4 regions of the Actinomadura rubrobrunea NBRC 15275 genome follow, and region 1 is predicted to be linked to each of the others. Evidence: predicted binding sites of a transcription regulator. Region 1 holds the regulator's gene; each other region holds the start of a gene.

Region 1 (7,149 bases):
CTCACGCCGGGCGACCCCGGCGCGCCGCCCGACACCCGCGTCCCGACCTCGTCCGGCACCGCTCCCGAGGCGACCCCTTCGGAGTCCGCCTCCCCCGCCCCGCCTTCCGCCAGCGGTTCCGCCGCGTGCGCTCCCAGCACCGCCCCGACGGACGAGCCGACCGCCAGCGGCACGCCCGCCCCGCAACCGCCCCAGGGCTCCTGCTCGACCCCGCCGACGTCGCCGACGCCTCCCACGGAGCCGCCGACGGACACGTCGTCGCCGCCCCACCCCGGCGACAACCCCACCGAGCAGCCGGAGGATCCGACCTCGAGCGAGTCCACTCCCCCCTCCACGGACGCGCCCGCCGGGGCCCCGGAGTGACCTGACGGTCACCGCATCGGCGCACAATCCCACAGCCGCGACCCCTCCCTTCGAAGGGGTCTTTTCGCGTGCCCTGGGACGGCTCGCCGCGGGGCCGGCGGGGAGGCGGGATCGGTCCCGGCCTCGAGAACGGCCGCGGGATGCGCGGACGCGCGGAGGGCGGGCCGGGCGTCAGCGACGCCGGTCCCCGGACGGTGCGTTCCGGGCGGGCCGAAGCCTGGGGGCGGTGACGCGCGGCGCCTCGAGCGGACGCCGCAGACAAGCGGCACGCGGGCTACCAGCGGCCGGTGGCGGCCAGCAGCACGGCGGCGGCGGCCACGCCCGCCGTGGAGGTGCGCAGAACGGTCGGGCCGAGGCGCACCGGACGCGCCCCGGCGGCGGCGAAGCGGTCGAGCTCCTCGGGGGTGACGCCCCCCTCCGGACCCACGATCACCACGATGTCGCCGCGGCCCGGCGGCCGCAGGGCGCTGAGCGGCTCGTCGGCCTCTTCGTGCAGGACGACGGCGCAGGCCGCGGCGGCGACGCGGGCCTCGATGTCGGCGGTGGCCGCCAGCGGCGGCACCTCCGGCAGCCAGCAGCGGCGGGACTGCTTGGCGGCCTCCCGGGCGGCGGTGCGCCAGCGCCCCAGGGCCTTGTCGCGGCGGTCCGGGCGCCACTGCGTGACGCACCGGGCCGCCGACCACGGGACGATCTCGTCCACGCCCGCCTCGGTCATCGTCTCCACCGCGAGCTCGCCCCGGTCGCCCTTGGGCAGGGCCTGGACGACCACCAGACGCGGCTGAGGGGGCTCGTGGCGGCGGCGGGCCAGCACGTCCAGGGTCAGGGACGCGCGGTCGGCGGCGGCCACCACGCACTCGGCCAGCAGCCCCGCGCCGTCGGTCAGGTCGACCCGCTCGCCGGGCCGCAGCCGCCGCACCACGGCGGCGTGCCGCCCCTCCGGGCCGTCGAGCAGCACGCGGTCGCCCTCCAACGCGGAGGACTCGGCCAGGAAGACCGGAGGGGACACGATGACCGCGGCTCTGCTGCTCGATCTACTGGTTGAACACGTCCCGCAGGCGCGAGAACACGCTGCGCTGCCCCGGGGCGAACTTGCCGGGCGGCCGCTCCTCGCCGCGCAGCTTGGCCAGGCGGCGCAGCAGCTCTTCCTGCTCGTCGTCGAGCTTGGTCGGCGTCTCCACGTTGACGTGGATGATCAGGTCGCCGCGGCCGCTCTCGTTGAGGTGCCGCACGCCGCGCCCGTACAGGGTGATGACCTGGCCGGACTGCGTGCCGGGCCGGATGTCGACCTCTTCGGTGCCGTCCAGGGTGTCGATGGTGACGGTGGTGCCCAGGGCCGCCGCCGTCATCGGGATCTGCACGGTGCAGTGGAGGTCGTCGCCCTCCCGTTCGAAGATCGGGTGCGGCTTCTCGACGATCTCCAGGAACAGGTCGCCGGGCGGGCCGCCGCCCGGGCCGACCTCGCCCTCCCCGGCGAGCTGGATGTGGATGCCGTTCTCCACGCCCGCGGGGATCTTGACCTTGACGGTGCGGCGGGTGCGGACCCGCCCGTCGCCCGAGCACTCCGGGCACGGAGTGCGGATCACGCTGCCGAAGCCGCCGCAGCGCGGGCACGGGCGCGACGTCATCACCTGCCCGAGGAACGAGCGCTGCACCTGCTGCACCTCGCCGCGGCCCATGCAGGTGTCGCAGGTCTCCGGCTGGGTGCCGGGCGCGCAGCCCGAGCCCTCGCACGTGGCGCACACCACGGCGGTGTCGATGGTCAGCTCGCGCGTGGTGCCGAAGGCGGTCTCGGCGAGGTCCAGCTCGACCCGCAGCGTGGCGTTGCGGCCGCGCCGGGCGCGGGTGCGCGGGCCGCGGGAGGACGCCGTGCCGAAGAAGGCGTCCATGATGTCGCTGAACGGGAAGCCGGCGCCGCCGAACGGCCCCGCCCCGCCGCCTCCGCCGGAGGCCGCGGACGCGAACGGGTCCACGCCCAGGTCGTACATCTCCCGCTTCTTGGGGTCGGAGAGCACCTCGTACGCCTGGGTGATCTCCTTGAAGCGCTCCTGGGTCTCCGGATCGGGGTTGACGTCCGGGTGCAGCTCGCGGGCGAGCCGCCGGTACGCCTTCTTGATCTCGTCCGGGCTCGCGTCGCGGCGGACTCCCAGGGTCGCGTAGTAATCGTTGGCCACTTACGACCCCGCCAGGATCTGTCCAACGTAGCGTGCCACTGCGCGTACCGCTCCCATCGTGCTGGGGTAGTCCATGCGTGTCGGCCCGAGCACTCCGAGCCGGGCCAGCGTCTTGTCCCCGACGCCGTAGTCGGCCGCGACCACCGAGGTGAAGCGCAGCCCCTCGTCGGGGTTCTCCGTGCCGATCCGCACCGTAACAGACGACGAGGACTCGCCGACCTCGCCGAGCAGGCGCATCAGCACCACCTGCTCCTCCAGGGCCTCCAGGACCTCGCGCAGGCTCTGCGAGAAGTCCACGGCGGCCAGGTTGGCGGCGCCGCCGAACACGACCTTCTCGTCGTGCTTCTCGACGAGCGACTCCAGCAGTACCGACAGTACCGCCGCGGCGATCGGCCGGTCGTCCGCGTCCACCTTCTCCGGCAGGTCGGCGACGGCGTTCGGCACCTCGCCCAGGCCGCAGCCGTCCAGGCACGTGTTGAGCAGCGCCCGCAGATGGTGCACGGTCTCGTCGGAGACCTCGCGCGGCGTCTCGATCACGCGCTGCTCGACCCGGCCGGTGTTGGTGATCAGCACCAGCAGCAGCCGGTGCGTGGCCACGGGGACCAGTTCCACGTGCCGCACGGTGGAGCGGGTCAGCGACGGGTACTGGACCACGGCGACCTGGCGGGTCAGCTGGGCCAGCAGCCGGACGGTCCGGCTGACCACGTCGTCGAGGTCGTAGGCGCCGCTGAGGAAGGTCTCGATGGCGCGCCGCTCGGCCGCCGACAACGGCTTGATCGTGGACAGCCGGTCGACGAAGAGCCGGTAGCCCTTGTCGGTGGGCACGCGGCCCGCGCTGGTGTGCGGCTGGGTGATGTACCCCTGCTCCTCCAGCACGGCCATGTCGTTGCGGATCGTCGCCGGGGACACTCCGAGGTTGTGCCGATCGGCCAGCGACTTGGACCCGACCGGTTCGTTGGTGGAGACGTAGTCCTCGACAATGGCCCGTAGTACCGCCAGCTTCCGATCGTCGAGCACGTGGTCACCTCCCCTGCCCCCGTACTGGCACTCCATACTTCCGAGTGCCAAGTGTACGGCCAGGCGGACACCGACTGGAGTGTACGGCGTGGCCCGAAATCTGGCGTCCTCGGTGTCTGGCGGCCCGCGGACCGCCGCGCCCCGGGCCGCGCCACGCCGAGGGACCTGCGCGGACAGGGCGGGGGCGATCGGCGGGATTAATGTGCGGACCCGTGCGGAGTAAGGACTACGGAAACGACGTCCTCGCAGGTGACTGGCGGCGGCCCCGCAAGGGGCGGATCCGTGAGATCCCGGCCGAGCGCGGCCTCGTCGTGGAGGACCCCGACAGCGGCTTCTGCGGCGCCGTGGTGGGCTGCGACAAGTTCGGGGTGACCCTGGAGGACCGGTTCGGCAAGCGCCGGGTGTTCCCGCTGACCCAGGCGGGGTTCCTGCTGGACGGCGAGCCCGTCACGCTCGTCCGGCCGGCGCGGGCCCCCGGCGGCCGCGGCCCGGCGCGTTCGGCGTCGGGGTCGATCGCCGTGCCCGGCCTGCGGGCGCGCGTGGCCAAGGAGAGCCGCATCTACGTGGAGGGCGTGCACGACGCGGAGCTGGTGGAGAAGATCTGGGGTCACGACCTCCGGGTGGAGGGCGTGGTCGTCGAATACCTGGAAGGCGTGGACGACCTGCCCGCCATCGTGGCGGAGTTCGCGCCCGGACCGGGGCGCCGCCTGGGCGTCCTCGTCGACCACCTGGTGGAGGGGTCCAAGGAGAGCAGGATCGCCGCGCAGGTGCGGTCGCCGCACGTCCTGGTGACCGGCCATCCGTTCGTCGACATCTGGCAGGCCGTCAAGCCCCGCGCCGTGGGAATCGAGGCCTGGCCGGACGTCCCTCGCGGCGTACCCTGGAAACAAGGCGTGCTCGCCGCTCTGGGTTGGGGGGACGACGTGGGCGAAGGATGGCGGCGAATACTCGGATCGGTGTCCTCCTACACGGACCTGGAACCCGAGCTGCTCGGGCGCGTCGAAGAGCTCATCGACTTCGTGACGGCCCCCGACCACTCCTAGCGCCTGAGGCCGTTGGACGGCCTGCTCAGGCGGTTTCTTCATTGCAGCCCCGCAGCCCCACCACAGGCGACCACGAGGAGCAGGCCATGACCCACGGGTACTCCGACCAGCCGGGATACGGCCAACAGCCCGGATACGGGCAGCAGCCCGGGTACGGACAACAGCCGCCGCCCGGGTACGGACAGCCCGGATACGGGTCCCAGGGCTACGGCCAGGCGCCGTACGGCCAGCCGGGATACGACGCCTACGGTCAACCGGGATACGACGTGTACGGGCAGGCCGCCGCTTACGGGGCGTACGGCGGGCAGCTGCAGCCCTACGGCGGGCAGGGCTACGCGCCATGGCAGGCGACCCAGGACGAGCGGACGTGGGCGATGCTGACCCACCTCGGCCAGCTCCTCGTCGGCGTCGTCGCGCCGCTGCTGGTCTTCCTGATCAAGAAGGACGAGTCGCCGTTCCTGCGGCACCACGGCGCCCAGGGCCTCAACTTCGCGATCACGCAGCTCGTCTACCTGGTGATCAACATCCTGCTGATCTTCCTGATCATCGGGATCTTCACGATGATCGCGCAGGCCGTCGCGCAGCTGGTGCTGCTGATCATGGCCGCGGTCGCCGCGAACCGCGGCGAGTGGTACCGCTTCCCCTCGTTCATGGCCTGGCCCATGATCCGCTGACCGGCCGCGGACGGCGCGCTGCGGACGGCGCGCTGCGGACGCTGCGGGGCGGCCCCGCCGGGGCCGCCGTCAGGTCAGGTCGCGGACGACGGCGTCGGCCAGCAGGCGGCCGCGCAGGGTCAGCACCGCGCGGCCGCGCCGGTAGGGCTCCGGCTCGATCAGGCCGTCGTCGATCAGGCGGCGGACCGCCCCGTCGTCCAGGAGGTCGGCCGGGCAGCCGTCGGCGAGCCGGAGCTCCAGCATGATCCGCTCGATGCGCCGGTCCGCGTCGTCCAGGACCTCGCGGGCGTGCGCCGGGGTGACGCCCTCGGCCAGCCGCGCCGCGTAGGCGGCGGGGTGCTTGACGTTCCACCACCGGGTTCCCCCCACGTGGCTGTGCGCGCCCGGCCCCACGCCCCACCAATCGGCACCCGTCCAATAGAGCATGTTGTGGCGGCAGCGGGCGTCGGGGGACGCCGCCCAGTTGGAGATCTCGTACCAGCGCAGACCGTGCGCGCTCAGCGTCTCCTCTGCCATGAGGTAGCGGTCGGCCATGACGTCGTCGTCCGGCGGCTCCAGTTCCCCCCGGCGCACCCGCGCGGCCAGGCGGGTGCCCTCCTCGACGATGAGCGCGTAGGCGGAGACGTGGTCCGGCCCGGCCTCCAAAGCCGCCTCCAGGGACGCCCGCCAGTCGTCGTCGCTCTCCCCCGGTGCGCCGTAGATCAGGTCCAGGTTGACGTGGTCGAACCCGGCCCTGCGCGCCCAGTCCACCACCTGAAAGATCCGCCCGGGAGTGTGGACGCGGTCCAGGGCGGCCAGCACGTGCTCGCGCGCGCTCTGCATGCCGAACGAGACGCGCGTGAACCCGGCCTCGCGGAGCTTGCCGAGATACGCCTCGTCCACCGACTCCGGATTGGCCTCCGTGGTGACCTCGGCGTCCGGGGCCAGCCCGAACTCGGCGTCGATCACGCCGAGGACGCGGCCCAGATCGTCCGGCGCCAGCAGCGTGGGCGTGCCCCCGCCGACGAAGACCGTCGCCACGGGCAGCTCCGCCTGCGCGCCGAGGACGCGGCGCGCCATCCGGATCTCGGCGATCGCCGTGTCCGCGTACGTGTCGCGGCTCGCGCCCGGCCCCAGTTCGGCGGCGGTGTAGGTGTTGAAGTCGCAGTAGCCGCAGCGCGTCACGCAGAACGGCACGTGCACGTAGAACGCGAAGGGGCGCGTCCCCAAGCCGTCGAGGGCGCGTTCGGGCAGCGCCCCGTCGGCGGGTACGGGGTCGCCGTCGGGCAGGGCAGCGGGCACCCCTCCAGTCTGCCGCCGTCCACGCCGTGCCCGGGCCCGGGGTCACTCGGCGGCGAGCCTCGCGCGCAGCCAGTCGGGCACGTGCTCCGCGGAGCGAGGGAAGCGTTCGAGGTCCAGCGCGTAGGCGTCGGCGGTCAGCGGCGGGTGGAAGTCGGGCTCGCCGTCGTAGTCGAACTCCGCGCTGAACCGGCCGGACCGCTCGACCCGCAGGCGCGCGGTGAACCACGCGCCCTCGCCCTCGCGGTACATCAGCCGCCGCAGGTCGTCCATCTTGTCGGCGGCCTGCCCGGGCACCGTGGTCGGCCGGACGTCGCCGTCGGCGTCGACGACCTGCAGCGTCGAGCTGTCGATGCCGACGGTGGCGCGGAACACGAACTCCATGTGCTCCCACCCGTGGGGAGCGGCGGCCCGCAGCGCCCGCACGGCGCCGTGCACCGTCTCCCGCTCCTCCGGAGACAACGTCACGTGTTCGGAGTGGGTCACGGCGCGCCCTCCCTTGTCGTCCCACGCCGCCGGTCGGCCGGTCCCCCGACCCTACCGACCGGACGACGCCCGCCCGGGGATCGCCGCCGTGTCGTGCCGGCGGCGAGGTCGGCGGAT
Region 2 (7,149 bases), on a different contig from region 1:
GCGCCTCGGCGGTCTGCGACACGTCGTACGGGTTGACCGTCAGCGCGTCGTCCGCCAGCTCGGCCGCCGCGCCCGCCTCCCGCGACAGCACCAGCGCGCAGCCGCGCTCCGACAGCACCGGCCCCTCCTTGGCGACCAGGTTCATGCCGTCGCGGATCGGGTTGACCACCAGCACGTCGGCCAGCCCGTAGGCGGCCAGCGACCGCGGATGGTCGTCCTCGACCTCCAGGATCAGCGGCTCCCACGCCGCGGTGCCGTACTCGTCGGCGATCTGCCCGGCCAGCCGCCGCACCTGCGCGGTGTACTCGCGGTACTCGTGCAGGTCGTGCCGCGACGGGTACGCGAACGCCAGGTGCACCACGCGGCCGTGCCACTCGGGATGGCGGGCCAGCAGCTCCCGGTAGGCGGCGAGGCCGCGCACGATGTTCTTGGACGGCTCGGTCCGGTCGACCCGCAGGATCAGCCGGCGGTCGCCGACCCGCTCGCGCAGCGCCCGCCGGCGTTCGGCCACGTCCGGCTCGGCGGCGCGCGCCCGCAGCGCGTCCCCGTCGACGCCGAGCGGGTGCACCCCGACTCGCGTGACGTGCCCGGCGCGTGTGACGGTCCGGGCCGCGCGGTCGACCCGCGCGCCCGGCAGCGGCTCGCAGCAGTCCAGGAACGCCGCCGCCCACCGTTCGGCGAGGAAGCCGGCGTGGTCGGCGCCGAGGATGCCGTCCAGCACCGCCGCGCCGATGTCGTCGGGCAGCAGCCGGAAGTACTCGGGGGGCGCCCACGGCGTGTGCGAGAAGTGCACGATCCTCAGGTCGGGGCGGCGGTCGCGCAGCATGCGCGGCGCCAGCGACAGGTGGTAGTCCTGGATCGCAACCTTGGCGCCGGGGGCGGCGTCGCGTGCCAGGGCGTCGGCGAACGCCGCGTTGTAGGCCTCGTAGGACTGCCAGTCGCGCCGAGTCCGCGCGTCGAAGTGCGGGGCGCGGGGCGTGTCGTACATCAGGTGGTGGACGAACCACAGCGTCGCGTTCGCCACGGCGTTGTAGGCCCGGTGGAATGTGGCCGCCGGTATGTCGAGCATGCGCACGGCCGCGCCGCCGGTGTCGTGGCCGTCCAGGCCCAGCCTGCCGCCGGGGGCGCGCCGGGCGGCCGAACGGTCCGCGTCGCCGAGCGCCGCGCACACCCACAGCACGTCCGGATTCCGGACGTCGCCCGTCATCGCGGCCAGCGCCGACACCAGGCCGCCCCCGCCGCGGCGCGGGATGAGCGCGCCGTCGCCGGAGAAGGAGAACGACACCGGGCCGCGGTTGGACGCGACCAGCACTTGGCTCATACGGGCAGGGTCTCAGGTGCTCAGTGGGAGCATCAAAGTGACCTTCGGGATAGGGGAGACCCCTTTGACCAGCGCTTCCTGTAGTTCAATCGCGGGACGGCGCATGCCCGACCGCCCGACGCCCGCGTCCTTTCACGGCGCCTGTTCGGACGAGTTCACGGGCCGCCTCAACGCGATGCGTCGGCCTGGAGCCGCGCACAGCCCGATTTCGTCCGGCCGCCCGGCCCGCCGCCGAGTGATCCGGCGGCGGCGCGGGTAATGTCTCACAGTGCGAGACCGACCTGTCCGCTAACCGGTCAGATCATGTAAAGTCGCGCATACGACGTGATACCGCTCATGCGGAACGTCCGGCGAAGGAACGTTCCCAGTGGGCGGACGCGGCGACACGTCGACCGACGCGACAACTGAACAACGCTCATCCAGAGGGGTGGAGGGACCGGCCCTGTGAAGCCCCGGCAACCACCCGGTTCGTCCGCGCTCGCGATCCTGCGAGGCCGGCCGGGAAATGGTGCCAACTCCGGCCTGCGACCAAGGTGGCGCAGGAAAGATGGGGAGAAAGGCCTCGCTACATGGCTGTGACGCCTGCCGTCGATCTCGGACCGGCGACCGCTCTCACCTGCCGCGAATGCGGCCACACCCGCGACCTCGGCCCGTTCTACGCCTGCGAGGAGTGTTTCGGCCCGCTGGAGATCGCCTACGACTTCGGGGACGTCTCCCGCGCCGGCATCGAGGCCGGGCCGCGCAACATCTGGCGCTACCGCGGGCTGCTGCCGGTGCCGGCCGCCGTGGCCGAGACGCCCAACACCGAGCCCGGCCTGACCCGCCTGGTCCGCGCCGACCAGCTCGCCGAGGCGCTGGGCCTGCGGCGGCTGTGGGTCAAGGACGACAGCGGCAACCCGACGCACTCGTTCAAGGACCGCGTGGTCGCGGTCGCGCTGGCCGCCGCCCGCGAGCTCGGCTTCAAGGTGCTGGCCTGCCCGTCCACCGGCAACCTGGCCAACGCGGTGGCGGCGGCCGCGGCCCGGGCGGGCATCCGCAGCGCGGTGTTCGTCCCGTCCGACCTGGAGCAGCAGAAGATCCTCACCACGGCGGTGTACGGCGGCACGTTCGTCACCGTCGACGGCAACTACGACGACGTCAACCGGCTGGCCTCCGAGATCGCCGGCGAGCAGGAGGACTGGGCGTTCGTCAACGTCAACGTGCGCCCCTACTACGCCGAGGGCTCCAAGACCCTGGGCTACGAGATCGCCGAGCAGCTCGGCTGGCGGCTGCCCGACCAGATCGTGATCCCGGTCGCCTCCGGCTCCCAGCTCACCAAGATCGACAAGGCGTTCCAGGAGCTGATCAAGCTGGGCCTGGTCGAGGACAAGCCGTACCGGGTGTTCGGCGCCCAGGCCACCGGGTGCTCGCCGGTGGCGGCCGCGTTCAAGCAGGGCCACGACGTCGTCCGGCCGGTCAAGCCCGACACCATCGCCAAGTCGCTGGCCATCGGCAACCCGGCCGACGGCCCCTACGTGCTCGACGTGGTGCGCCGCACCGGCGGCGCGGTGGAGGACGTCAGCGACGAGCAGGTCGTCGAGGGCATCCGGCTGCTGGCCCGCACCGAGGGCGTCTTCGGCGAGACCGCGGGCGGCGTCACCGTCGCCACCCTGCGGAAGCTGACCGAGACCGGCGCCCTCGACCCCGAGGCCGAGACCGTGATCATCAACTCCGGGGACGGGCTGAAGACCCTGGACGCCGTCGCCCCTGTCGTCGCCCCGACCGCGAACATCGCCCCCACCCTGGAGGCGTTCCGCGCCGCGGGTCTGGCCTGACCGGCCCCGCGTCCCGTCGTACGACCCGAGCACTTCGAGGAGCCACCATGAGCACCGTGTCCGTGCGGATCCCGACGATCCTGCGGAGCTACACCGGCGGCGAGGCGGAGGTCAAGGCCGAGGGCGCCACGCTGCGCGCGGTCGTCGCCGACCTGGAGGCCAACTACTCCGGGATCTCCGCGCGCATCCTGGACGACAAGGGCGCCATCCGCCGCTTCGTGAACGTGTACGTGGGCGACGAGGACGTCCGGTTCGCCCAGGGCCTGGACACCCCGACCCCCGAGGGCACCCAGATCTCCATCATCCCGGCCGTCGCGGGCGGCTGACCTCACCCTCACCGGCCCGCCGCCCGAGCCGAACCTCGGCCGGCGGGCCACACCTTTCTCCGCACACGAGCCCGCTACCCACACGCTTCAGCGCCATCGCCCGGCGAAACGCCCTCCCGCGGGGGTCCTGGTGAACGTGCGTCTCCCGCGCCGACGGAACGAATGGCCGGACGAACGGAGAGCCCGCCGAAGGCCATGGTCGGACGGCAGCGCGACCTGGCGATTGCCGGCGAGCGGCTGCCGGCGAGGCGTTGACAGGATGCGCGGACTGGCGCGGCCGCCCGGTGACCGGCGCCCACACCGCGTGCTCAGGGCGTCCGGGTGTCGCCCGCGTAGCGGCCCGAGCGCCGCCGCCCCTTGGTCCCGGACAGTCCGGTGAACGGTTGAGAAGACACCGGCCGTCCGCGAGACGAGAAGATCGCAGCGTTGTGATGCCGCGTGCCTCGTGGGCACGGTGACGCGTCTCGGGTGCGACCGCGCCGTTTCCGGGCGCGAGCTACGATGCGCACGCACTGCAGCGGCATCGCGCGACGGCGAAACCACCCTGGCTGCCCCCCTACGCGGGTGAAGCTTGAAGTGACGTGCAGCGGCGTGCGGCTTCTGCAGCGGACGCGGCGTCAACGCCAGCGGGCGCTTGGTCCGGTGGTAGCGCCCCTTGTACTCGAAGCCGTCCTGCGTCCACCACGGCTACCAGAGCATCGAGTTCGACAACTTCGGGGCTCGACCTCGGCGAGGCGCGGGGCCGCTTCAACGAGTGTCTGGACATGGTGGTCGGCCTCGCATCGTGTTCGTGGCCGCCGACTATCGAGCAGGCCCGCTTCGAGGGCGATGTCCGAGGGCGATGTTCGACCGCTCGCGCTCCGGCGGTGGAGTAATGAAGGGCGTTCTGGCCTAGCAGGCGACGGCGCGATTGTGTCGTCTTCTTTGCACCTCAGCGTTGTTGCGATGGGGGCGTGGACGCTGAGGCGGTGTGAGCGTTCAGCGTAGGCAGCGTAGGCGGTGTCGCACCGTGGCGTCGCCGCGCCTGTGCGTTTCTTCTGGCGTCCGCATGGCCAGGAGGGTGACGGCCTGTTGTCGGCCCGTCAGGGCGGGCGTGTGCGGCAGGTCGCGTCCCTTCCTCGCGTTCGCGTCATGCGGCCCGGCGGTGGCGGGCTGCGTTGTTTCGGAGCGGCGGAATGAGGGGGCAGGTGTCCGTGCGGGGGTATCGGGTACGGGCCCTGAGGCGACGTGGCGCTGAGGTCAGCGCTGGGCGAACGCCGGGCCCTGAGCGGCCGCCGAGGGGTGGCGCAGGGCGCTCCCGCGCTCGTCCGTCACCTCGCGAAAGTGCAGGTCAGAGTACGTTCGGCGGGCAAACGGGGCGTTGTTCGGCGCCGTTTGCGGTCGCTTGCACTCGGCGGGGTGGAGTGCTAAACACGTCGTTGGCACTCTACTGTGGAGAGTGACAATCCCACAGTGTGGGTCGGGGCGATGAGGCCATGCCTCCGGCGGCGGAATGGCAGCCGTCGGGCAGGTCGTCCGTCGCGGGCATCGGCTCGATCCGTAAGGCCACCCTGTTCCGGGAGGACTGGAGCCTATGGCTGCAAAGATGATCTCGTTCGACGAGGATGCCCGGCGCGGCCTCGAGCGCGGTATGAACCAGCTCGCGGACGCCGTCAAGGTCACCCTTGGTCCCAAGGGTCGCAACGTCGTTCTGGAGAAGAAGTGGGGCGCCCCCACCATCACCAACGACGGTGTCTCGATCGCCAAGGAGATCGAGCTGGAGGACCCCTGGGAGAAGATCGGCGCCGAGCTGGTCAAGGAGGTCGCCAAGAAGACCGACGACGTGGCCGGTGACGGCACCACGACCGCCACCGTGCTCGCCCAGGCCCTGGTGCGCGAGGGCCTGCGCAACGTCGCCGCCGGCGCCAACCCGATGTCGCTCAAGCGCGGCATCGAGGCCGCGGTCGAGCGGGTCAGCGAGGAGCTGTCCAAGCTCGCCAAGGACGTCGAGACCAAGGAGCAGATCGCCTCCACCGCCTCCATCTCCGCCGGCGACACCCAGATCGGCGAGATGATCGCCGAGGCGATGGACAAGGTCGGCAAGGAAGGCGTCATCACCGTCGAGGAGAGCCAGACCTTCGGGCTCGAGCTGGAGCTCACCGAGGGTATGCGCTTCGACAAGGGCTACATCTCGCACTACTTCGTGAGCGACCCTGAGCGCATGGAGGCGGTCCTGGAGGACCCCTACATCCTGATCGTTCAGGGCAAGGTGTCCGCCAACAAGGACCTGCTGCCGGTCCTCGAGGCGGTCATGCAGGCCGGCAAGCCGCTGCTGCTGATCGCCGAGGACGTCGAGGGCGAGGCCCTGGCCACCCTGATCGTCAACAAGATCCGCGGCATCTTCAAGTCGGTGGCGGTCAAGGCCCCCGGCTTCGGCGACCGCCGCAAGGCCATGCTGGGCGACATCGCCACCCTGACCGGCGGCCAGGTCATCAGCGAGGACGTCGGTCTGAAGCTGGAGAACACCACCATCGACATGCTGGGCCGCGCCCGCAAGGTCGTCGTCACCAAGGAGGAGACGACGATCGTCGACGGTGCCGGCGACGCCAACGAGATCGCGGGCCGGGTCAACCAGATCCGGGTCGAGATCGAGAACACCGACTCCGACTACGACCGCGAGAAGCTGCAGGAGCGGCTGGCCAAGCTGGCCGGCGGCGTGGCGGTCATCAAGGCCGGCGCGGCCACCGAGGTCGAGCTGAAGGAGCGCAAGCACCGCATCGAGGACGCCGTCCGCAACGCCAAGGCGGCCGTCGAGGAGGGCATCGTCCCCGGCGGCGGCGTGGCGCTGCTGCAGGCCGGCGCCAAGGCGTTCGACAAGCTGGAGCTGAACGGCGACGAGGCCACCGGCGCCAACATCGTCAAGCGCGCCCTGGAGGAGCCGCTCAAGCAGATCGCGGTCAACGCCGGCCTCGAGGGCGGCGTCGTGGTCGAGAAGGTCCGCTCGCTCGAGCCGGGCCAGGGCCTGAACGCCGCGACCGGCGAGTACGTCAACATGTTCGAGGCGGGCATCATCGACCCGGCCAAGGTGACCCGGTCGGCGCTGCAGAACGCCTCGTCCATCGCGGCGCTGTTCCTGACCACCGAGGCCGTCATCGCCGAGAAGCCGGAGAAGGAGAAGGCTTCCGCGGGCATGCCCGACGGCGGCGGCATGGACTTCTGAGTCCCTAGCCGTACGACTCGGTACGCCTGGAGAGGGGCGATCCCGGCACGGGACCGCCCCTCTTCGCGTACCAGGGGAGCGTCGCGACCGCGCCTAGGCTTTGGGGAGGAGGTGGGGCGGTGGCGGAAGCCGAGCACACGAACATCTGGATGCTGCCGGAACGCCCGGCGCGGGGTCCGCGGCCCGCCTACAGCCGGGCGCAGATCACCGAGGCGGCCGTGCGCATCGCCGACGCCGAAGGGCTGGACGCGGCGTCCATGCGCAGGATCGCCGCCGAGATCGGCACAGGCGCCATGTCGCTGTACCGGTACGTGCCGAGCCGCAGCGACCTCGTCGAGCTGATGGCCGACCACGTCCTCGGCGAGGTGGAGACGCCCGAGCGCCCCTCGGGCGACTGGCGCGCCGACCTCACCCTCCTGGCGCAGCGGATGCGGGCCATGCTGCTGCGCCACCCCTGGATGTGCGGGCTGCGGCGGCGCCCGGGCTTCG
Region 3 (7,149 bases), on a different contig from region 1:
TTCCGACGGTTCGCGGGCGAGCCGGGCGGACGCGCGCGGGGAGCCCTGCGGCGCCGGGCGCTGGGGGCACTCCCCGCCGGGTCCCGTCCCGGCGGTCCGTCCGCCCGGCGGCCGCGCGGGCGGACCGGCCCGCCGGGCCCCGCCACGGGGGTCAATTCCCGGCGGAGCCCGGCCGGTCGCCTTTCTCCGGGCGGTCGGCGATTCCGAGTGTGATGCGCGCGGCGCCGGCGCGCTGAATCCTTAGCGAACGCAATGCCGCATTGTGCGCAACATTTGCTGTGCGGTGGCGCGTCTCTCCGGTTCGCTTGGGCTCATTCATCGGCGGGGAGATCTTCGCCGGACGCGCGGCGTCGGCGCGGCGCGCGGCGGGGCGCGTCCCGCGCGGCGGCGGTCGCCGCGGTCAGCGCCGCTCGGCAGGGACGGGACGGGCCAGCAGCGCGACCGGCGCCCGGCCCACGCGAGTGAGCACGACGGTGAGCGCCGCGCCGGCCCTTTTCGCCCCGCCCCCGTAGCCGAGGTCGCGGCGCAGGCGGTCGACGTCCACGGCCGAGCCGCGCTTCTTGATCGTCAATATGCCGACGTCGCGGCGGCGCAGCTCGGCGCGCAGCCGCTTGACCGAGAACGGCAGCACGTCCTCGATCTCGTAACAGGCGGCGAACGGCGTCGCCACGGCGGCGTCGGCGGTGACATAGGCGATGCGCGGGTCGGCCAGCCCCCCGCCGACCAGCGCGGCGACCTCGGCGACGAGGTGCGCGCGGATCACCGCGCCGTCCGGCTCATAGAGGTAGCGGCCCCAGGCGCGGACGTCCGGCGCGTCCAGGTCGGGGTCCTCGGTGAGCGTGGCGGCGGGCGCGTCCGGCGCGTCCGATGCGATCACCGTGGCGCGCCGCCGTGCGCCCGGGGCGCCGTTCGGCGCGCCTTGCTCGGCCAGACCGCCCAGCCACAGCGCGGCCTCCTTGACGTCCCCGCCGACGGAGACCCATTCGGCCTCCGCGCCGTCCGGGATCAGCTCGTGCGGAATGCCGGGCGCGACCTTGATGCAGGCGGCGGGCGCGCGTGCGGCCAGCTCCATCACGGTGCCGAGCGGCGGCTCGTATGACCGCGGATCGAACACGCGGCCCCTGCCGGTGCGCCGACCCGGGTCGGCGAACACCGCCGCGTACCGGGCGGGGTCCTCGCGCGTGGCGTCTCCTTCCCTTACGGACGCAAGATCGGCCACGCCGAACGCCTCGATGTTCGCCCGCGCCACCGCCGCGGTCAGGGGGTCCCGCTCGACGCCCTCCCCGCGGCACCCCGCCCGCGCCCGCGCGATGAGGTCGGCGCCGATGCCGCATCCCATGTCCAGCACCGTCCCGTCGCCGAGATGCGCGGTGAAGCGGCGGGCGCGATGGGCGGCCACGCGGGCGCGGGTGGACTGCTCCAGCCCGTCGGGCGTGAAGTACATGCGGTCGGCGTCCGGGCCGAACTTGGCGCGGGCCCGCACCCGCAGCCGCGCCTGGGTGACGGCGGTTGCGACGAGCTCGACCGGGTAGCGTTCACGAAGGTGCGCGACCGTTCTGACCAGGGCGTTCTCATCGAGATCGGCCTCCGCGGCGGCGGCCAGCACGGCGCGGCCCGCGGCGGTCGAAAGAGCGCGGAACGCCTCGATGTCCATACGTCGGACGGTACCGGCGGGGGGACCGCGGGGCGCACGTGTTCGTGTTGACGCCTTCTCGGCCACCGCATAGTCTCCATGCTGGCACTCTCGATGTGAGAGTGCCAATCAGCGACGAGGTCGGTCTGGCACCCGCGACGGCAGGCCGGTCCGGGGTCGCCTCTTCTGCACATGTGCGGTCGGCCAGTCGCGCCGGCCGAGGACACCACCGAAGGGGAGGTCAGATCGTGACGACCGCCACCAAGGTTGCTCTCAAGCCGCTTGAGGACCGCATCGTCGTCCAGCCGCTTGAGGCCGAGACCACCACCGCGTCGGGCCTGGTCATTCCCGACACCGCCAAGGAGAAGCCCCAGGAGGGCACCGTCCTTGCCGTGGGCCCGGGCCGGGTCGACGACAAGGGCGAGCGGGTGCCGCTCGACGTGAAGGTCGGCGACGTCGTCCTCTACAGCAAGTACGGCGGCACCGAGGTCAAGTACAACAACGAGGAGTACCTCGTCCTCTCGGCGCGTGACGTCCTCGCGATCGTCGAGAAGTAAGGCGTCCCGACTGTGACGCGCCGCCCCGGACCGGTCCGTTGAACAGGGACGGGCCCGGGGCGGTTCACGCGAAGGGAGATATTTCCGCATGGCGAAGATCCTGGAGTTCGACGAGGACGCGCGCCGGGCGCTCGAGCGCGGCGTCGACCGCCTCGCGGACGCCGTCAAGGTGACCATCGGCCCGCGCGGCCGCAACGTGGTCATCGACAAGAAGTTCGGCGCCCCGACCATCACCAACGACGGTGTGACCATCGCCCGCGAGGTCGAGCTGGAGGACCCCTACGAGAACCTGGGGGCCCAGCTGGCCAAGGAGGTGGCCACCAAGACCAACGACATCGCCGGCGACGGCACCACCACCGCCACGGTGCTGGCCCAGGCGCTGGTCCGCGAGGGCCTGCGCAACGTCGCCGCGGGCGCCTCGCCGCTGGCCCTCAAGCGGGGCATCGACGCGGCCGCGCGGCACGTGTCCGACCAGCTGCTCAAGGTCGCCCGCGAGGTCACCGAGAAGAGCGAGATCGCGCACGTCGCGACCATCTCCGCGCAGGACGCCACCATCGGCGAGCTGATCGCCGAGGCGTTCGAGAAGGTCGGCAAGGACGGCGTGATCACCGTCGAGGAGGCCCACACCATGGGCCTGGAGCTGGAGTTCACCGAAGGGCTCCAGTTCGACAAGGGGTACCTGTCGCCGCACATGGTGACCGACCCCGAGCGCATGGAGGCCGTCCTCGAGGACGCCTACGTGCTGATCGTCGACGGCAAGATCTCCAACGTGCAGGAGTTCCTGCCGCTGGCCGAGAAGGTCGCCCAGACCAAGAAGCCGCTGCTGGTGGTGGCCGAGGACGTCGAGGGCGAGGCGCTGGCGCTGCTGGTGGCCAACAAGATCCGCGGCACCTTCTCCTCGGTCGCGGTCAAGGCCCCCGGCTTCGGCGACCGCCGCAAGGCGATGCTCGCCGACATGGCCATCCTCACCGGCGGCCAGGTCGTCAGCGAGGCCCTCGGCCTGAAGCTGGAGAACCTGGGGCTGGAGGACCTCGGCCGGGCCCGCCGGGTCACCGTGACCAAGGACGCCACCACCATCGTGGACGGCGCCGGCGACGCCAAGGACATCGAGGACCGCATCCGCCAGATCCGGCTGGAGATCGAGCGCAGCGACTCCGACTGGGACCGCGAGAAGCTGCAGGAGCGGCTGGCCAAGCTGTCGGGCGGCGTGTGCGTGCTGCGCGTCGGCGCGGCCACCGAGGTGGAGCTCAAGGAGAAGAAGCACCGCCTCGAGGACGCCATCTCGGCGACCCGCGCGGCGATCGAGGAGGGCATCGTCTCCGGCGGCGGCTCGGCGCTGGTGCACGTGTCCAAGGAGGGCTTCGAGGCCCTCGGCCTGTCCGGCGACGAGGCCACCGGCGCCGAGGCGCTGCGGCGGGCGCTGTCCGAGCCGGCCCGCTGGATCGCCGAGAACGCCGGCAAGGAGGGCTACGTCGTCGTCTCCAAGGTGCGCGAGCTGCAGCCGGGCCACGGCTACAACGCCGCCACCGACGAGTACGGCGACCTGATCGCCCAGGGCGTCATCGACCCGGTCAAGGTGACCCGGTCGGCGGTCAGCAACGCCGCGTCCATCGCGGGCATGCTGCTCACCACCGAGGCCCTCGTGGTCGAGAAGCCCGAGGAGCCCGAGGAGGCCGCCGGCGGTCACGGGCACGGTCACGGCCACGGTCACTGACCGATCCGTCGGCAACGTCGTCAGGGCCCCCGCCGGTCCGTCTCCGGCGGGGGCTCTTTCGCGCGCGCCGTCATCACTTGACGTGTTCCGTCGGGTGCGGAGCGTGGCGAACGGGCGTCCGGACGCCGCACTTGTGACCATTCCGTTGTCGAGCACGGTGCAGACAGGGCGGAGCGCGCTGGGCATCATGCTCTACGTGACCGAGGGATGCTTCGCCGGGACCACGACCGCGCGCGCTACCGACGAACCCTCGGGAGGCCCGGCCCCGCCGACGCCCCCCGACGCCGGCCGCCCCCAACGGCTGCTTCGCGCGGTGACCAGGGACGGCGGAGGGGCCGAGGAGGCGGACCTCAAAGAGCTCACCTCGCTGGCCGTGCAGGGCGACCCGGGCGCGATCGAAGTGCTCATCGGGCAGGTGCGTCCCATGGTGGTCCGCTACTGCCGCGCCCGGCTGGGCAGGATCTCCGGCCAATACCACATCGCGGACGACGTGGCCCAGGAGGTCTGCATCGCCGTGCTGTCGGCCCTGCCGCGCTACCGCGACATGGGACGGCCCTTCGCGTCCTTCGTCTTCGGCATCGCCGCGCACAAGATCGCCGACGCGCTGCGCAGCGCGGTGCGGGCGGCCGTGCCGACCGAGGACCTGCCGGACGGTCCCGACGACCGGCCCGGCCCGGAGGAGACGGTGGTGCGCTACATCGAGGCGCAGCGCGCCCGCGACCTGCTCACCCGTCTCCCCGACCACCAGCGTGAGCTGGTTCTTCTGCGAGTGGTGGCGGGTCTGTCGGCGGAGGAGACCGGTAATGTACTGGGCATGTCCGCGGGAGCGGTACGGGTCGCGCAGCACCGGGCCCTGGCCCGGCTTCGGGCGATGGCCAGAGAGGAGTCGATCGCTTGACGGAGCGCAGGCCGGGCGCCCCGGAGCCGGCCGATCCCTTCCGCCGCGGCGATGCCTCGGCGTCCGCGGCCCCGACCGGAGATCTGACCGCGGTGCGCCGCACCGACGCGGTCTTCGAGGCGCTGGCGCGGCGCGCTGCCGCCTCTGCGTCCGCCGCTGAGTCCGCCGCTGAGTCCGCCCGCGCCGAGTCGGACCGCGCCGACGCCGATCGCGCCGACTCCGACTGGGCCGACTCCGACTGTGCCGACTCCGACTGGGCCGACTCCGACTGGGCCGCTCCGGCGTCCGCGGCCGAGGAGTCCGCGCGGGCCGCGGCGTGCCAAGACCCTGACGCCGAACTCGACGAGCGGCTGCGCGCCGTCGGCGCCGAGTCCGATCCGGCGGTGCGGCTGCTGCGCGCCCTGGTCGCCGACGTCGGCGACCAGGGGCCGGACCGGCAGCCCGGACCCGAGCCGCCGCCCGGGCCGCGTCGCAGGGGACGCCGCACGATCGTGGCGCTCGGCGTCGCCGGCGCCGTGCTCGCCTCCGGCGGGGTGGCCGCCGCGGGCGGCGATCTGAGCGAGCGGTCCGCGCTCGGCGCCGAGCCCGGCAAGGGCGTCGCGCAGCGGCGGGACGACCCGTCCGCCGAGGCCCACCGGCAGACGCTGCGCCCCGCGACCCGCCCCCGCGCCGTCGGAGCCGCCGACGCCGGACGAGACCGCGGCGCGCCGCGCACGACCGCGCGGTCCTCGCCGTCCGCGCCGTCCCGGAGCACACAGGACGAAAAGCGCCGCGCGGACCGCGCCGCCGAGACGCCGACTCCGGCCAGGCCCACGTCGGGCACGCCGTCGTCGGGTTCCCCGGACGGCACCTTGGCCACGCGGCCTCCGTCCACGCAGCCGTCCGTGCCCGTCACCGCGTCGCCCACCCCGGGGCCGTGGCTGATCCTGCCGCCCAGCCCGGAGGAGCTCCAGCGCCGGATCGAGGAGATCCGCCGCCGCTTCCGCGGGCATGCCGAGCGTTCCGGCCTCGGCGACAAGGCGTACTCCTCCGACGCCCACCGGGACTCCTCCGACGCCTACCGGGACTCCTCCGACGCCTACCGGGACGGCGAGAGCACCGACCGGACCGACGTCGAAGGGAACGATCCGAAGCCGTACCTGCCCTGACGGCGAATCCGCACCGGACTCGGCGGCCACGGGTCACCCGCCGCGCGCGGTGCCGACGCGCGCGGCCCACCCCGCGCCGGGTGCTAGTCGGTGTCCCGACCCTCTTCGCTGTCGATGACGCCGTCGACGTAGCCGCGGGCGTACTCCCAGGAGACGTAGTCGACCGGGTCCGGCGCCAGGGCGGGCTCGTGCACCCGCGGCGTGCCCTCGTCGAGCAGATGGCGCAGGTTGCCGTGCAGCAGGTCCCAGTCGATGTAGTGCACCTTGCCGCAGTCGCCGCAGTCCACGGTCAGGCCGCGCACCCCCAGCGGTTCCAGGAGCGCCCGGAAGACCTCCAGATCGGCGAGGTCGGCCAGCACGTCCTCCCGCTCCGCCACGCTGAGCGGAACGGTGTCCTCCCCGGGGTCGCCGAGCGAGGCGGCCGGGTCTTCCGGGTCGCCGGCGAACGGGTCGAGCGGGGCATCGTCGTGCACCCCTCCACGCTACTGCGGCCGGGCGGGCGAAGGGGAGCCCCGATCCGCGCCCGCCGCGAACAATGATCGACGTTTCACCTTCCCCGGTCGGGAATGGCGGAGGCGGCGGCCGCGGTTGATGTCACCAAGGCCGCTCGAATGTCACCAAGGCCACGTGACCTGCGGCGCGAAGCGCCGTCCGGCCCTGGGCGCAGGTCCTACGATGGTTCGTGAGAGTGCCCCAACGCCCCGGGCCGGCCGCCACTCGCCCGGCGGCGTCGCCCCCAGGCCCCGTACGGGCCCATGGACTCGCCCACACCATCCGGAAGGAGGGAGCGGCGTGACCCCGCCCCGTCCGACGGCGCACCGTCGCTCCGACGGCACCCCGTCCGACGGGCCGGCGCCGCGATACCGATGAACCCCGAAGCCGAGGCCGGCGTGCCCCAGCCCCAGGTCCTCACCGAAGGGCTGACCTTCGACGACGTGCTCTTGCTGCCGGGCTACTCGGACATGCAGCCGGGAGAGGCCGACACCACCACCCGGCTGACCCGCGGCGTCACGCTGCGCATCCCGCTGGTGTCGGCCGCCATGGACACCGTCACCGAGGCCCGCACCGCCGTGGCCATGGCCCGCCAGGGCGGCATCGGCGTGCTGCACCGCAACATGTCCATCGAGGACCAGGCCGCCGAGGCCGACCGGGTCAAGCGGTCCGAGGCCGGGATGATCACCAATCCGGTGACCTGCCAG
Region 4 (7,149 bases), on a different contig from region 1:
GATGGCGGTGGCGCCGCCGACCTTGGCGTCGGCGCCGGGGACCGCGTGCACCGCGTCCCGCAGCCGGTCGACGGTGCGCTGGGCGGCCTTGCTGTCGGCGGGGTCGCGCAGGGTCGCCTCGTACTGCACCAGCCCGCCGGCGGTGACGGGACGGCTCACCTCGGCCACGCCGGGCGTGGCGGAGACGGCGGCGGCGACCTGCTGGGCCGCGGACGCCTTGGCGATGACGATCGCCGGGGCGCCCGATCCGGCCGGGTAGTGCCGGGCGACGGCCTCCGCGCCGACCACCGAGTCGGGCTTGTCCACGAACTGGCCGGCGTCCGACAGTCCCTGGGCCCGCAGCGAGCCCAGCCCGAACAGCAGCGCGACCAGGCCGACCGAGGTCACGGCCCAGATGGTCCGGGAGCGGCGGCCGACCAGCCCGGCGATCCGGTTCCAGACGCCGTGCTCGGCCTCGTACGCCTCCGGCGCCAGGTACTTGGCGTCGTAGCGGGGCACCAGCGGCCAGAACAGCCACCGCCCGAAGATCACCAGCAGGGCGGGCAGCAGGGTGGTCATGGACGCCAGCGCGGTGATCACGCCGGCCGCGACCACCGGCCCGAGGCCCGCGGTGGAGTTCAGCTCCGCGACCAGCAGGCACAGCAGGCCGATCGCGACGGTGGCGGCGGACGCGATGATTGCGGGGGCGGCGCGGTGCAGCGCGAAGGCCATGGCCTCGTGCCGGTCGGCGTGCCGGTGCAGCTCCTCCCGATAGCGGGCGACCAGCAGCAGCGCGTAGTCGGTGGCCACGCCGAACACCAGGACGGTCAGGATGCCGGCGCTCTGCCCGTTGACGGTCAGGTCGGCGTAGCGGGCCAGCAGGTAGACCACCGCCTGGGCCAAACCGAGCGCGACCAGGGCGCTGAGCACGGGGACGATCCACAGCACCGGGCTGCGGTAGATGATCAGCAGCAGGACGATCACGACGAGCCCGGCGGCCATGAGCAGGAAGCCGTCGATCGTCTCGAAGACCTTGAACATATCGGCGCCGCTGCCCGCGGGTCCGGTGACGTGCGCGTTCAGTCCGGGCGGGCCGCGCTCGGCCAGGTCGCGGGCCTGGTCGACGGCCTTGACGACGTCCACGTCCGTCAGCGGCACCAGCGTCTGCAGGGCCTTGCCGTCGCGGCTGGGGAACGGTCCCTGCGGCTGCTGCGCCCCCGGCAGCTTGGCGAACGCGGCGACGTCGGACCTGGCCTTGGCCTGGTCGGCGGCGGTAATGCCGGACGACCGCTCGTAGATGATCACCGCGAGCATCGTCTCGTCGTCGCGGAACCGCTCCTGCAGCGAGACGACCTGGGTGGACTCGGCGCCGTCGGGCAGCCAGGCGGCGGCGTCGTTCTCCTCGACGTCGCCCAGCCTCCCGGCCAGCGGGCCGAGCGCGGCCAGCAGCACCACCCACAGCGCCAGCACGACCCATTTGGTGCGCCGTCCGGCGATGAGTGCGGCGAGTCTGCGGGCGACTCCTCGGCGTCCACCGGTCCCGGGGCTGGGACCGGAGCCGGCGAAGGCGTCGTTGGATGCGCTCATGACGAACTCCTGAGGGGACTTTCAAGATATATCGCGATGTGCAGGATGTCTCGGGGATGGAGAGATGTCAAGTTGTATCGCGAGTCGTCGGTGGTGGGGGCGCCGGACTTCGTCGGCGAATCCCCGTGACGTCGCCATCGTCGGCCATGAACGCGCAGGCAGTCGTCCTGCGGAGGATTCGACTGGCGCTACTTCTGGGGAAGCAGGGCAGGCGCCTGTTCCTACTTCGCGAGGCGTAGGGGAGCGCGCGGGGAAGGCGCGGGGAGGGTACGCGGGGCGTGTGGCGCTAGGCCCCGATCAGAAAGCGACGGGCCGCGAGGAGGGGCGGGGAGGTGCTTGAAGACGCGATGCCCTACCGCCCGGACCAGCGGCTCTCATGTCCTGCTCGTCCGGCGGTACGCGGGCTCGGGCAGGTGAAACAGGTGTCCCGTCGCGCAGAGGGCGGCTCGACCCGGCTCCGCCGCGCGCAGGAGGCGGCCTCCGCCTCGCGCACGAGGCGTGCCGTGCCAGAGAGCGGCCAGGACGTGCTCAGCCGATTCCCGGGAAAGCGGCCGCTTTCGGCCATGCGACCGAGTGCGACCCGCGCTTCCCGCCGGCGGTGCGTAGTGGAAGAGCCGGAGGACCACTGGGGTGGGGGACGCATAAGGCCGCGTGGAAGTACCGCCTTCTACGACGCGGCGGCCCTCGATGGGGCTGCACCAGGACCGCGTCGAACGCAGCCCCGCCCCCGTGGTCTCGCTGAGCCTGGGTGACACCGGACTGTTCCGCCTCGGCAACACGCCGCGCTACGGCGTGGAGGGCGGTCGCGCCATCACGCCCTGACGGGCGCAGAGAACGGGCGCGTCACGCCCGAGCGGTGAACGGCCAAGGCGGAGAACGGCGCGGCATGCGGATGTGCGTCCGAAGGATCATGAACGGCGGGTGCGGCTCCGGAGACCGGCCATGATCCTTCGGATCGGCGCGTCCGCGGGCGGGTCAGGCGACCTTGCTCGACGACGAGGAGGACGAGGAGGACGAGCCGCTGGAGCTCGACGACTCGGACCCCGAGGAGCTCTTGGAGTCGCTCGACCCGGAGCCGTTGGAGGAGCTGCGTCCCGATGAGGAGCCGGAGCTGCGGCTGTCGGTCCGGTAGAAGCCGGAGCCCTTGAAGATGATGCCCGCGGCGGAGAAGACCTTGCGGAGCCTTCCGTTGCAGGACGGGCAGTCGGTCAGCGCGGCGTCGCTGAACTTCTGCACGACCTCCAGAGGCTCGCCGCACTCGGTGCAAACGTACTGATACGTCGGCACTGTTCCTCCTCGCTGACTCAGCCCGGTTGCGCGGGCTGGCACTCACCTAGAACGACTGCTAATGGTACCGGTGCGTAGAACACGGTTTGCGCACGACCTGTTCCCGCAGGTCGCAAGCCTTATCCCGCAGGACGGTCCCGCGGCGGGCGGCCGTACGGATTCTTGCGGCGGGATCGCGCAGGGGTAGGGAGCCTACGGACGAGACCCGCTGAGCGGCGATCGCGGGCCAGGGGTCTAGGGGGACGCAGACGAGGTCTCCTGGGCGGCGATCAACGGCGAGGGGTGCGGCGGACAAGATCATGCGCCCGTCTCGCCGAACCAGCCGGCCAGCTTGCCGCGGCGGCTGACCGCGCGCAGGCGGCGCTCCGTGGCCTCCCGCACGGCGGTGGTCGCGACCACCAGCAGGGTGTCGCCGGCCTGCAGCGGCGTCGTCGGCTCCGGGACGAAGCTGGACCCGTTGCGGACGATCAGCGTGACCGAGGCGCCCGGCGGCAGCCGCAGCTCGAAGATCTCGACGCCGTTCAGCAGGGAGTCGCGGGGGACCCGGACCTCCAGCAGCTCGGCGTGCAGCTCCTCCAGCGGGGCGGCTTCGACGTCCAGTTCGCGGGCCTCCTCGTCGCCCTTCAGCCGGCACAGCCGGGCCGCCAGCGGCAGCGTCGGCCCCTGCAGCAGGGTGAAGACGACGACGATGTTGAAGACGATGGAGAACAGCCGGTCGGCGCCCGCCACGTCCTCCACCATGGGGATGGTGGCCAGCACGATCGGCACGGCGCCGCGCAGGCCCGCCCAGGACGCGAACGCCTTCTCGCCCAGCGTCAGCCCGAAGCCCCACGTCGACAGCAGGACCGACAAGGGACGGGCCACCAGCAGCAGGATGAATCCGGCGACGAGGGCCGGAACGATCTGCGCGGGCAGCTCCTCGGGGGAGGCCAGCAGGCCCAGCATCACGAACAGCCCGATCTGGGCGAGCCAGGCGATCCCCTCGGCGAACCCCCGGGTGGCGGGGCGGTGCGGCAGACGCGCGTTGCCCAGGACCAGCGCGCTGACGTACACGGCCATGAAGCCGCTGGCGTGCAGGAGAGTGGTCACCCCGTACGAGCCGATGGACAGCGACAACACCGCGAGGGGGTAGAGCCCGGACGCGGGCAGGGCGATCTGGCGCAGGGCGTACGCGCCCACCCAGCCGATGAGCAGGCCCAAGGCGGCGCCCGCGGCCAGCTCGTACACCATCATCCCCACCAGCGAGGCCACGTTGGGCATGCCGGTGTGGGTGCTGAGCCAGACGACGACGATGATGACGGGGGCGTCGTTGAACCCGGATTCGGCCTCGAGCAGTCCGGTGAGCCTGGACGGCAGCGGAAGGCGGCGCAGCACGGAGAAGACGGCGGCCGCGTCCGTGGGGCCCATGACGGCCCCGAGGAGGAAGGCCAGGCGCCAGTCCATGTCCAGCAGCCAGTGCGCGGCGACCGCCACCACGAGCACGCTGATCAGCGTGCCGAGCGTGGAGACCGACAGCGCGGCGGGCACGGACGGCCGCACGTGGCGCCAGTTGGTGGTGATGCCGCCCTCGGCCAGGATCAGGACCAGCGCGGTCAGGCCCAGGATCTCCGCCAGTTCGGCGTTGTCGAAGTCGATGCCGACGGGTCCGGACTCGCCGAGGAACAGGCCGATGCCCAAATACGCCAGGAGGGTCGGCAACCCCGCCCGGTGGGACAGCCGGACCGCGATGATCGCGATGAGTATGAGAGTCGCGCCGAAGAGTAGCCAGAGATCGAGCCGCACATCCCTCCCCGGGTCGCGAAGTTAAGATCGTCGCGATCCTACCGTTTTATGTGCTTCGCGCAGTCAATGAACTCGGGCGGCCCAGATGTTCTGGAGTCGGCCCGCGTGTCCGAAGACGTGCCCCACCGGCCTGTGTCCTGCCCTCGCGATCATCACTTAACCGGCGCTTGGGCCGCCGTATTCCTGGGCGCGACCCGAGGCCGCCCGCGGATGTGTCGCCAGCGTACGCCGTCAGCGCCGTTTGACCAGGGGGTCCACGTCGTTCACGACGTTGGACACGGGGCGTCCGGCCAGGACGGCGGCCATGTTCTCCTGCACGACCGACACGATGGCCAGCTGCGCGTCCCTCGTCGCGGTGGCCGAGTGCGGGGACAGCAGCACGTTCTCGTGCCTGCGCAGGGGACTGTCGGCGGGCGGAGGCTCCTCGTCGAACACGTCAAGCGCCGCGCCTTCCAGCTGCCCGGATTCCAGGGCGGCCAGTACCGCGGCGTCCGGCGCGATCCCCCCGCGCGAAGCGTTCACCAGCAGGGCTCCCCGGGGGAGGCGGGCGAGCCGTTCGGTGTTCAGCAGTCCGCGCGTCTCCTCGGTGAGCGGCAGGGCGACGACGAGGATGTCGGACGTGGCGAGCAAGTCGTCCAGGTCCCGGTAGACGGCCACGGCGTCCGGGCGCCGCCGCCGCGACCAGTACGACACCGTGCACCCCAGCGCCTGGAAGAGCCGCGCCGCCTCGGCGCCGATCGCCCCGTAGCCCAGGATCCCGACGCGCTGGGCGCGCAGTTCCCGGCCGCCCCGCGCGAGCATCTCCTTTTGCGGCCACCCGCCCTCGCGGACGCGCCGGTCCGCCCAGGCCAGGTGACGGCACAGCGCGAACGCGGCGGCCACCGTCCATTCGGCCACCGAACGGGCGTTGGCCCCCGCCGCGTTGGCCACCGGCACGCCCGCCGCCGCGAGCGCCTTCAGGTCGAGGCTGTCGGTGCCCACGGCCGGCATCTGCACGAACGCCAGGCGGGGAGCGGCGGCCACGGCCTCGGCGTCCAACCCCAGGCGTCCGCTGAAGTCGGCCAGGACGATCTCGGCGTCGGTCAGGGCGTCCAGGAGCGCGCCTCGCTCGCGCTCGGCCGGGATGACGATCTCCGCCGCGTCGCCGAGGATCGGATCGAGGATGCCGCGGATCAGTTCCGGGTCCAGAGGGGGCAGAGCGAGAATCCGCCAAGGCTTCGTCATCTGAAGTTCTCCCTCGCGTGCGGCGTCGTCCACACCCGTCTGGCGCGCGCTCGGTCGAGTGGCCGATGTTCGGACTCGACCAGTTCGCACTTTACGCCGGGCAGGCGCGGCTGACGGACATGGGGGCGTTGCTGACGGGCGCTCCGCGTGCCGTCCCCTAGCGAGGCAGACGAACGAGGCCCGCGGACGGGGTCACTGCGGCTCGTACCCGCTGGTCATGCGGTTCGGAGGGGAGGGCATCGACCAGCTCCCCGTCATAGAGCAGGGCCACGGTGAGGATGGCCGAGCCCACCCGGGCCAGTGCGCGGTCGTACGACCCGCCGCCCCGGCCCAGGCGCATCCCTGTACGGTCCACCGCGACCGCGGGGACGAGCACCACGTCCGCGCTCGCCACGGCCTCAGGGCCGCGGGACGGTTCGGTGGGCTCCAGCAGGCCGCGCGACCCCGGAGCGAGCGACTCGGGACCTTCATACGAGGCCCAGTCCAGATCCGCGTCCGGCAGGAGACGGGGCACCAGCACGTATGCGCCCCGCTTCCACAGCGCGAACAGCAGCCCCCGGGTGTCGGGTTCGGTGCCGACCGACACGTACGCCGCGATCGTGCCCGCCATCTCCACCTCGGGGGTCGACAAAAGGGTGTCCCGCAGCGAACGCCCGGCCGCGGCGCGCGCGTCGGGGTCCATGGCGGTGCGCCTGGCCAGCAGTTCCTTGCGGCGCGAACGTTTAGGGTCGATCTGGTGCACGCTCTGGTCCTTGGTGATGACTAGGGTCTCTCTATGGCCGACTTCGTACCTGTGCAGAAGGCGGTGGTCCCGGCGGCGGGGCTCGGCACCCGATTCTTGCCCGCCACCAAGGCCACGCCCAAGGAGATGCTCCCGATCGTCGACAAGCCCGCGATCCAGTACGTCGTCGAAGAGGCCGTCGACGCCGGCCTCACCGACGTCCTGATGATCACGGGACGGAGCAAACGGTCGATCGAGGACCATTTCGACCGCGCCTACGAGCTGGAGGAGGCGCTGCGCGCCAAGGGCGACGAGGAGCGGCTGGCCGCCGTCCGCGAGTCCAGCGAGCTGGCGGTCATGCACTACGTCCGGCAGGGCGAGCCGCGCGGCCTCGGGCACGCGGTGCACTGCGCCCGCCAGCACGTGGGCGACGAGCCGTTCGCCGTGCTGCTCGGCGACGACATGATCGACGCCCGGGACCGGCTGCTCAGCCGCATGATCGAGGTGCGGCAGCAGCGCGGCGGCAGCGTCGTGGCGCTCATGGAGGTGCCCGCCGACCAGGTCTCGGC

Evidence for each region. The regulator HrcA, encoded in region 1, represses chaperone genes, less so after heat shock. The targets are predictions, from matches to a motif close to TTGGCACTCTCNNNNNGAGAGTGCCAA.
Region 2: a site for HrcA is predicted at 4,880-4,906, ahead of groL (chaperonin GroEL). Genes of this name have one in related genera too.
Region 3: a site for HrcA is predicted at 1,736-1,762, ahead of groES (co-chaperone GroES). Genes of this name have one in related genera too.
Region 4: a site for HrcA is predicted at 2,889-2,915, ahead of AR3_RS29310 (FmdB family zinc ribbon protein). Genes of this name have one in related genera too.

What each region holds. Positions count from the first base shown of each region.
Region 1 is NZ_BCQU01000046.1:25,363-32,511, forward strand. It holds gene AR3_RS30620 (hypothetical protein) at 1-363, shown strand, start outside; gene AR3_RS15985 (16S rRNA (uracil(1498)-N(3))-methyltransferase) at 638-1,369, opposite strand; gene dnaJ (molecular chaperone DnaJ) at 1,395-2,534, opposite strand; gene hrcA (heat-inducible transcriptional repressor HrcA) at 2,535-3,551, opposite strand; gene AR3_RS16000 (DUF3097 domain-containing protein) at 3,752-4,594, shown strand; gene AR3_RS16005 (DUF4870 domain-containing protein) at 4,681-5,268, shown strand; gene hemW (radical SAM family heme chaperone HemW) at 5,338-6,549, opposite strand; gene AR3_RS16015 (antitoxin YezG family protein) at 6,592-7,032, opposite strand.
Region 2 is NZ_BCQU01000078.1:3,114-10,262, reverse strand. It holds gene AR3_RS21785 (alpha,alpha-trehalose-phosphate synthase (UDP-forming)) at 1-1,321, opposite strand, end outside; SAM riboswitch class I at 1,734-1,875, shown strand; gene thrC (threonine synthase) at 1,891-3,135, shown strand; gene AR3_RS21775 (MoaD/ThiS family protein) at 3,183-3,461, shown strand; gene groL (chaperonin GroEL) at 5,035-6,660, shown strand; gene AR3_RS21765 (TetR/AcrR family transcriptional regulator) at 6,780-7,149, shown strand, end outside.
Region 3 is NZ_BCQU01000025.1:61,785-68,933, forward strand. It holds gene AR3_RS10585 (class I SAM-dependent methyltransferase) at 401-1,654, opposite strand; gene groES (co-chaperone GroES) at 1,882-2,190, shown strand; gene groL (chaperonin GroEL) at 2,279-3,904, shown strand; gene AR3_RS10600 (sigma-70 family RNA polymerase sigma factor) at 4,218-4,802, shown strand; gene AR3_RS31680 (hypothetical protein) at 4,799-5,950, shown strand; gene AR3_RS10610 (DUF5319 domain-containing protein) at 6,034-6,423, opposite strand; gene guaB (IMP dehydrogenase) at 6,817-7,149, shown strand, end outside.
Region 4 is NZ_BCQU01000010.1:35,287-42,435, reverse strand. It holds gene AR3_RS04905 (MMPL family transporter) at 1-1,566, opposite strand, end outside; partial or broken gene AR3_RS30275 (alpha-ketoglutarate-dependent dioxygenase AlkB) at 2,232-2,346, shown strand; gene AR3_RS29310 (FmdB family zinc ribbon protein) at 2,542-2,853, opposite strand; gene AR3_RS04900 (potassium/proton antiporter) at 3,151-4,635, opposite strand; gene AR3_RS04895 (NAD(P)-dependent oxidoreductase) at 4,867-5,859, opposite strand; gene AR3_RS04890 (5-formyltetrahydrofolate cyclo-ligase) at 6,017-6,601, opposite strand; gene galU (UTP--glucose-1-phosphate uridylyltransferase GalU) at 6,635-7,149, shown strand, end outside.